Regions from separate parts of the Dermacoccus sp. PE3 genome, predicted to be linked through region 1. Evidence: riboswitches for the same ligand, from Rfam matches in the RefSeq annotation. Region 1 holds a riboswitch; the other holds the start of a gene.
What was found. Region 1 has a riboswitch for S-adenosylmethionine ahead of AA983_RS06175 (aminotransferase class V-fold PLP-dependent enzyme). Riboswitches for the same ligand answer to the same signal wherever they lie in the genome.
Positions count from the first base shown of each region.

Region 1 (3,932 bases):
CCTTGTTGAACTCGTCGATGTGCTTGTAGCCGAACGCGGCGAGGTCGTCGTAGCGCGCGTCCATCTCGCGCACGACCCACTCGAGAGCCTCGGCGGCCTTCTTCGGGTTCGTGATGATCGGCGTGATGAGGTGCGGGATGCCCTCGTACGCCGTCAGCTCGACGCGCTTGGGGTCGACGAGCACCATGCGCACCTCTTCGGGCGTGGCCCGCATGAGGAGTGAGGTGATCATCGAGTTGACGAAGCTCGACTTACCGGCACCGGTGGCACCGGCGACGAGCATGTGCGGCATCTTCGCGAGGTTGGCCACGACGTAGCCACCCTCGACGTCCTTACCGACACCCATGACCATCGGGTGGTGATTGTTGCGGGCCGCCTGGCTGCGCAGCACGTCACCGAGGCTGACAAGTTCCTTGTCGGCGTTCGGGATCTCGATACCGATGGCCTTCTTGCCCGGGATGGGCGACAGGATGCGCACGTCGGCGCTGGCCACGGCGTAGGCGATGTTCTTGCTCAGACCCGTGACGCGGTCAACCTTCACGCCGGGGCCGAGCTCGACCTCGTAACGCGTGACCGTCGGGCCGCGGGTGAAACCGGAGACAACGGCGTCGATGCCGAACTGGTCGAGCACCTCGGTGAGCGCGTCGACGACGCGGTCGTTCGCGGCCGAACGCTCCTTGGGCGGCGTGCCCTCCTCGAGGAGGGTCGACTCGGGCAGCGTGTACGTGATGTCGCCGGCGAGGGCGAGCTGCTCGACGCGCTGTGGGAGCTGCTCCGTCGGCTGAGCCTCGACCTGACGTTGAGGCACCTCGGCGGCCGGGCGCTGCGCCGTCTCCTGGCGGGCTGCGGCGGCCTTGGGCGATTCGCCCGGACGCTGCTTGGAGCCACCGGCCGTCTCGACGGTGGCGGTGTCGGCCTCGTCCGTGGTGGCCGGGCGTGACGTGGTCGCACGCGAGCCGCGGGCCCGAGCCAGGGCTGCCGCGCCGGCCGACGTGGCGCGCTCGCCCTCGTCGGCGGAGCCGTCCGCCGGGTCGCCGCCTTCGATCGTGTCGATGTCGTAGATCTGCTGCTCGCCGCGCTGACGACCGAGGGTCTTGCGCGAGCCACGCCCGCGACCGCGCGGACCGCGGCCGACGACCTCTGCTGCCTGCTCGTACGGCTCGTCGCCGTGGTGCACGTCGGCGGCGCGGCGGGGTGCTCCGCCGCGCGCACGGTTGCCGATGTCGGCGCCGTGCAGGTCGTCGGCGACGGCGTCGCGCTGGGCGTAGTCGCGCTCCTCGGTCGGAGCGTGACCGCCGAAGATCGTGGCCTCAACCTCACGCAGACGCTGAGGGATGCGGTTGACCGGCGTGCGCGTCAGCACGAGGAAACCGAAGAACGACACGAGGCCGAGGATGACGCCGGCGCCCCAGAGCGTCAGGCCTGCGGCCAGCGGGCCACCGGAGATGACGCCGAGCACTCCGCCGGCGTCACGCACGGCGTCGACGTCACCCGCGGCCGGGCGTCCGCCGACGAGGTGAGCGATACCGGTGGAGCCGAGGGCGAGGATGCCGAGACCGATCGACATGCGGTGGGTGGGCTGGTGGCCGCGCGGGTGGCGGAACATGTGCAGACCCATGCCGATGAACACGACAGGCAGGACGTAGGCGATGACACCGAACGTTCCCGCGGCGACGGCGTGGACGATGTCACCGAACATGCCGGGCAGGTTCCACCACTCGCGCGCCGCGACAACGATGCCGAGGGCGAGGAGGAAGAAGCCGATGCCGTCGCGACGGTGCTCCGGCTCGAGTTCGGCGGCGCTGGCGCCGACACGACGCACGGCGCCTCCGGCGACGTGGGAAACCCCCATCCAGGCGCCACGAGCGGCACGGCTGGAGGCCGACGGGCCCTGCTGAGCCGAGCTCGAACCGCGCCCCTTGCCGGGCGCGCTCTTGGAGGGCGCCTGCTTGCGGGGCGCGTTCTTCGCCGGGGTGGTGCGGGCGCGCGAGGAGGTGGTGCTCCGACTGTTCGGGGCACTCTTCTTCGCTACGAGAACGCTGTCGTTCGGGGGTGTTTTCCGTGTCGCCACCCGGCCAGATTACGGGAGAAGGCGCGCAGTTCTTCGGCCCCACGCCGGGGACCTCGCGACGATCTGGCGGCCCCGAGGGGCGGCGTGAACAGCGAGTCGCATCTCACCATCCGGGCGACCTCGGGCACATTCGTGGACGGTTCGAGGAGTCGCGTGTCACGGTGTTGCCTGGTCACGAGTTCCAGCGCACAGCCCCGGCTTGCTGGACGGCAACCCTCCACCGCGGTGGGGTGCTCCGGGTGACGACCTGGCTGCGTGCGACCGCACGCAGCAAGTGCGGGTTCGCGACGCTTCTCGTCGGGCGGACCCCTGACGAAGGAGTCTCCTCATGAGTTCTGTCCTTTCGACGCTCGCTGCGACCCGTCAGCCGAAGTCGTTGCCCGCTTCCCTCTCTGCTGTTCGGGCGAGCGCCCGGGCCACCCCTGCAACCGTCTCGGACGGCGTCGGTGTGCCGACCTTGCACCACACGGTTGTCGAGTTCGCGAACCTCGATCACGGTGCCACTGCTCCGGCCCTCGTGGGCGTTGCCGAGGCTGCGGAGCGCATCCTGCGCACCTACGGCTCGGTTCATCGCGGGGCGGGGTACGCCTCGCGTCTGACGACCGGCTGGTTCGAGGAGGCGCGTTCGGAGGTGGCGCACTTCGTCGGTCTCGGCGAGGACAGCCACGTCGTCTTCACGCGCAACACCACGGATGCGCTGGCTCTGCTCGCCCACGTCCTGCCCGACAACGCTCAGGTCTTCGTCTTCGAATCCGTGCACCACGCGGCGCTCCTCCCCTGGCCCGCCGAGCGCACGACGCGACTGTCGGTGCCGTCCTCCCCCGAGGCTGCGATCGCCACCGTCGACGCCGCGCTCTCCCGCTTCCGCGCGACGTCGGATGCGCCCGCGCTCGTCGTCATCACGGGCGCGTGCAACGTGACCGGGGAGATCTGGCCGATCGGTGAACTGGCCGCCGTCGCGCGCTCCCACGGGGCACGGTCGGTCGTCGATGCGGCGCAGCTGGCTCCGCACCGCGTCATCGACGTCGCCGCGTGGGGCGTCGACTACGTCGCGTTCTCGGGTCACAAGATGTATGCCCCGTACGGCGCCGGCGTTCTCGCGGGTCGCGCAGACTGGCTTGATGCAGCCGATCCGTACCTTCCGGCCGGCGGTGCGAGCAAGCGGGTGACAACGGACGACGTCGTGTGGTCCGAGGGCCCGGCACGGCACGAGGGCGGCACGCCGAACGCCGTCGGCGCTATCGCTCTCGCGGCGGCCGCGGCGAAGCTGCGCGCTCACCGTCACGCGATCGAGAACCACGAGCACCGCGTTCACGGCATCATCCGCGACGGCTTGAGCGCGCTGCCAGGTGTGGAGATTCTTCACGTGCTCGGCTCCGACGAGGAGCCTGTCGACGGTGTCGGCGTCACGACGTTCACGGTCGACGGGTACGATCCGACGCTCGTGGCTCAGGTGCTCGCGGACGAGCACGGCATTGCGGTGCGCGACGGCCGCTTCTGTGCGCATCTGTTGTGTGACAAGCGGCTCGGCAAGGGCGCTACGGCGGTGCGCGCCTCTATCGGCCTCGCGACGACGGTGGAGCATGCGCACCGTCTCGTCGCGGCGGTGCGTGCGCTCGTGGAGCGCGGGCCGGCGTTCGAGTACGTGCACACGCCGGGCATCGGCTGGGCACCGGTGGGTGACGAGCGGGATCTGAGCGAGCCCCGCCCCTGGTGACGGACGGCTCGGGCCGCCGGTTCTGGGGACCGGCGGCCCGAGTCATTCGCAATGGCCTTGCCCGGAGGGTGCCCGGAAGGAGTGCCGAGAAGGGCACCAACACGCCCGGTTGCCCGGGCCCGCGTCCGACCGTCAAGTGACTAC
Region 1 is NZ_LDCM01000002.1:142,295-146,226, reverse strand. Features, by position in the region: gene AA983_RS06185 (DNA translocase FtsK) at 1-1,852, opposite strand, end outside; SAM riboswitch class IV at 2,242-2,354, shown strand; gene AA983_RS06175 (aminotransferase class V-fold PLP-dependent enzyme) at 2,400-3,788, shown strand.

Region 2 (3,932 bases), 280 kb from region 1:
TCCACATACGACGAAGCCGCCGCCCCGATTTGGGGTGGCGGCTTCGTCGTAGTCTCCGCGGTGCGGGCGATCAGGCGGAGGCAGCCTTCGCGGCTGCGAAGCCCTTGTCGAGGTCGGCGATGATGTCGTTCGCGTTCTCGATGCCGACCGACAGGCGCACGAGGCCGGGCGTGACGCCGGCGCCGCGGCGGTCGTCGTCACTGCCCTGGCTGTGCGTCGTCGTCGCCGGGTGGATGGCGAGCGAGCGGACGTCACCGATGTTGGCCACGTGCGAGTGCAGCTCGAGGGCGTCGACGAACGCCTTGCCCGCGTCGATGCCGCCGGCGATCTCGAAGGAGAACACTGCACCGGAACCGGTGGGCAGGTAGCGGTCGGCCAGCTCCTTGTACGGGCTGTCGTCCTTCGAGGCGTAGAAGACCTTTTCGACCTGCGCGTGCTCGCTCAGGTAAGCGACGACCTTCTTAGCGTTCTCCACGTGACGCTCGACGCGCAGCGACAGCGTCTCGAGGCCCTGGGCGATGAGGAAGGCGTTGAACGGCGACACGGCGGAGCCGAGGTCGCGCAGCAGTTCGACGCGCGCCTTGAGAATGAATGCGAGGTTCGCGCCGAGCGCCGAACCGACGCCGAGATCGCGGGCGAAGACGAGGCCGTGGTAGCTCTCGCTCGGCTCGTTGAACTGCGGGAACTTCTCCGGCTCCTTGGCGTAGTCGAACGTTCCGGCGTCCACGAGCACGCCGGCGATCGACGTGCCGTGGCCGCCGAGGTACTTCGTCGCCGAGTGGATGACGACGTCCGCGCCGTGCTCGATCGGGCGCAGCAGGTACGGCGTCGCGACGGTGTTGTCGACGAACAGCGGCAGGCCGGCGTCGTGGGCGACAGCGGCAACACCCGCGACGTCGAGGACCTTCTGGTCGGGGTTGCTCAGCGTCTCACCGAAGAGGAGCTTGGTGTTCGGTCGGATGGCGTTCTTCCACGCGTCGAGGTCACCGATGTCCTCGACGAAGGTGGTCTCCACACCGAGACGCTTGAGCGTGTACTTGAGCAGGTTGTACGTACCGCCGTAGAGAGCGGCCGACGCGACGACGTGGTCGCCTGCCTGCGCGACGTTGAGGATGGCGAACGTCGTCGCGGCCTGGCCGGAGGCCAGCAGCAGGGCGCCGACGCCACCCTCGAGCGCCGCGATGCGCTCCTCGACGGCCTGCGACGTCGGGTTGCCGATGCGGGTGTAGATGGGGCCGAGGTCGGACAGGCCGAAGCGGTTGGCCGCCGTCTCGGCGGAGTCGAAGACGAACGAGGTCGTCTGGTAGATCGGCAGCGCGCGCGATCCGGTGTCCCCGTCCGGCACCTGGCCGGCGTGGATCTGCTTGGTCTCGAAAGCCCAGTCCTGAGCGCTCATGACAACTCCTCGAAAGGTCGCTACCCGTGCGCGAACCTCGCACGCGGGGTGCGCCGGAAGCTCTGCTTCCGCGCTTGCCCGGGCGTATCCGACGCCGGGCCAGGTCGTCACCCGGAGCACCCCGCCGCGGTGGGAGGGTTGCCGGCCAGCAAACCGGGGTTTGACGCTGGCGCTCGTGACCTGGTCCGAGGATATCCCGGGCGGTATCGAGGGGCGGGACTCGTGTCTCACATCGTGGTTTGCCGTGCGGCGCGGGGCGTTTGCCGAAGGGTCAAGCCGTGGTTGACTGGCGCCATGACGATCACCATCGCCCGGGCCAGGCGTGACGACGCCTTCGCCTGTGCAGCGCTTCGGTTGCGCTCGGACCTCGAGGAGGGGCACCCGAATCGGGCCGGTTTCGTGACCGAGTACGCGGACGACTTCCTCTCGGCCTTCGACGAGGTACCCACGTGGATCGCCACCCGTTCCGACGGCACCGTCGTCGGCATCGTGCAGTGCGCCCTCGTCCACCGGATGCCGACGCTCGCGCGCGGCGCCAAGCCGTGGTTGTACGTCGCGTTCGTCTTCGTCGTGCCCGACGAGCGTGGCGCGGGACTCGGCGAACGCATGCTCCGCACCGTCGACGCCTGGGCGGACGCGCGCGGCGTCGAGCGGATGCTGCTCAACACGCGTCCGAAGGCGCGCCCGTTGTACGAGCGTCTCGGATTCGGTGCCCCGGAGGAGCGACACATGCACCGCGACGCACCGTTCGCGGCCACGAAGGAGCAGCGATGAGCGACATCATCTGGGCCCTCGACCAGCGCGAGCGCTGCATCGCCTGCCCGTCGAAGCCGGCGGCGAACGCCGTCGTGCTCTACCTCGGTGAGGACGGCTCGCTGCCGCGCGAGAGCGTCGGATCGCTGGCCGAACGTGGCGTCATGGCCGCGGGCGTCGTGTGGGCGGGTGTGACAGCGGAACTCACCGACGACGACTGGCTCGACCTCGAGGACGCCGCAAGCGGCCTCGGCGGACTCGCGAGCGCCGTCGCCGTCGTGGGTGAAGGCGATGCCGCAGCCGTCGCACAGAAAGTGGCAGAGCGCGTGGGCGGCCTGGCCCACGCGGGCGCTGCGAGCGACGAGCGGCTCGTGGAGAAACTCGCCGAGATCGCTCCGGTCTGACCCGGCGCGCGGGTTTCCCTAGGATGGGGCGCATGGTCACGCAGAACGAGGACTTCACTCCCGAGCACGCCGAGTCCGAGCACGACTTCGCGGGGGAGCCCGACGGGTTCGGCCGACTGTGGACGCCTCACCGCATGGCCTACATCGAGGCCGACCGCCCCTCGAGGGACGCCGGCGACGGCTGTCCGTTCTGCGCGGCGCCGGGCAAGGACGACGCCGAGGGCCTCATCGTGCACCGCGGTGAGCACTGCTTCGTCGTGATGAACCTCTTCCCGTACAACCCGGGCCACCTGCTCGTGTGCCCCTACCGTCACGTGCCGCACTACATCGACCTCACGGACGCGGAGACCGAGGAGTTCACGAAGCTGACGAAGCAGGGCATTCGCGCGCTCAAGGCGGCGTCGAACCCGGCCGGATTCAACCTCGGCATGAACCAGGGCGATGTCGCGGGCGCCGGCGTGGCTGCGCACCTGCATCAGCACATCGTGCCCCGCTGGGGTGGCGACATGAACTTCATGCCGATCGTCGGCCAGACGAAGGCTCTCCCGGTGCTTCTCGAGGACAGCCGTCAGCGCATCGCGGCGTCCTGGCCAACCGACTGACGGCCTCGACCTCGCGGGGCGTGCGGCTCGTGAACGCGGGGTGAGATGTGACTCGTCCGGCGCGGCGCGCACCTCGGCTCGACGTATCGAACCGCTACAGTTGAGTCACCATGCTGAACAAGTACGCGCGCGCCTTCTTCTCCGCGATCTTCCGCCCCCTGGCGCAGCTGCTCCTGCGCCTCGGCATCAGCCCTGACGTCGTCACGATCGTCGGCACGCTCGGTGTCTCGTTCGGCGCGCTGTGGTTCTACCCGCGCGGCGAGTTCCTCGTCGGCACGCTGTTCATCACGGCCTTCGTCTTCTCCGACATGCTCGACGGCAACATGGCCCGCCTGTCGGGTCGCTCGTCGGTGTGGGGCGCCTACCTCGACTCCACGCTCGACCGCGTCGGTGACGCCGCCATCTTCGGTGGCCTCGTGCTCTACTTCGCCGGCCAGGGCGACAACTTCCTCATGGCCTGCCTCGCGCTCGCCTGCCTCGTGCTCGGTTCCGTCGTCTCGTACGCGAAGGCTCGCGCCGAAGGCCTCGGCATGGAGGCGAACGTCGGCATCGCCGAACGCGCGGACCGTCTCGTCGCGGTTCTCGTCACCACCGGCCTCACGGGCCTGTTCGACCTGCCGTACATCGTCCTGACGATCGTCCTCGCCCTGCTCGCAGTCGCCTCCTTCATTACCGTGCTGCAGCGCATGCTCATGGTGCGTGGCCAGGCGCTCGGCAAGGCTCTCGCGAAGTGATGGCTCGGCCCGCTCTCTCCCGTAAGCGAGCGCAGGACGCCGC
Region 2 is NZ_LDCM01000002.1:423,614-427,545, forward strand. Features, by position in the region: gene AA983_RS07385 (bifunctional o-acetylhomoserine/o-acetylserine sulfhydrylase) at 71-1,396, opposite strand; SAM riboswitch class IV at 1,462-1,577, opposite strand; gene AA983_RS07390 (GNAT family N-acetyltransferase) at 1,691-2,170, shown strand; gene AA983_RS07395 (hypothetical protein) at 2,167-2,553, shown strand; gene AA983_RS07400 (HIT domain-containing protein) at 2,586-3,155, shown strand; gene pgsA (phosphatidylinositol phosphate synthase) at 3,266-3,889, shown strand; gene AA983_RS07410 (phosphatidylinositol mannoside acyltransferase) at 3,889-3,932, shown strand, end outside.
Region 2: linked by a shared signal. The riboswitch ahead of AA983_RS07385 (bifunctional o-acetylhomoserine/o-acetylserine sulfhydrylase) and the one ahead of AA983_RS06175 (aminotransferase class V-fold PLP-dependent enzyme) in region 1 are both predicted to bind S-adenosylmethionine.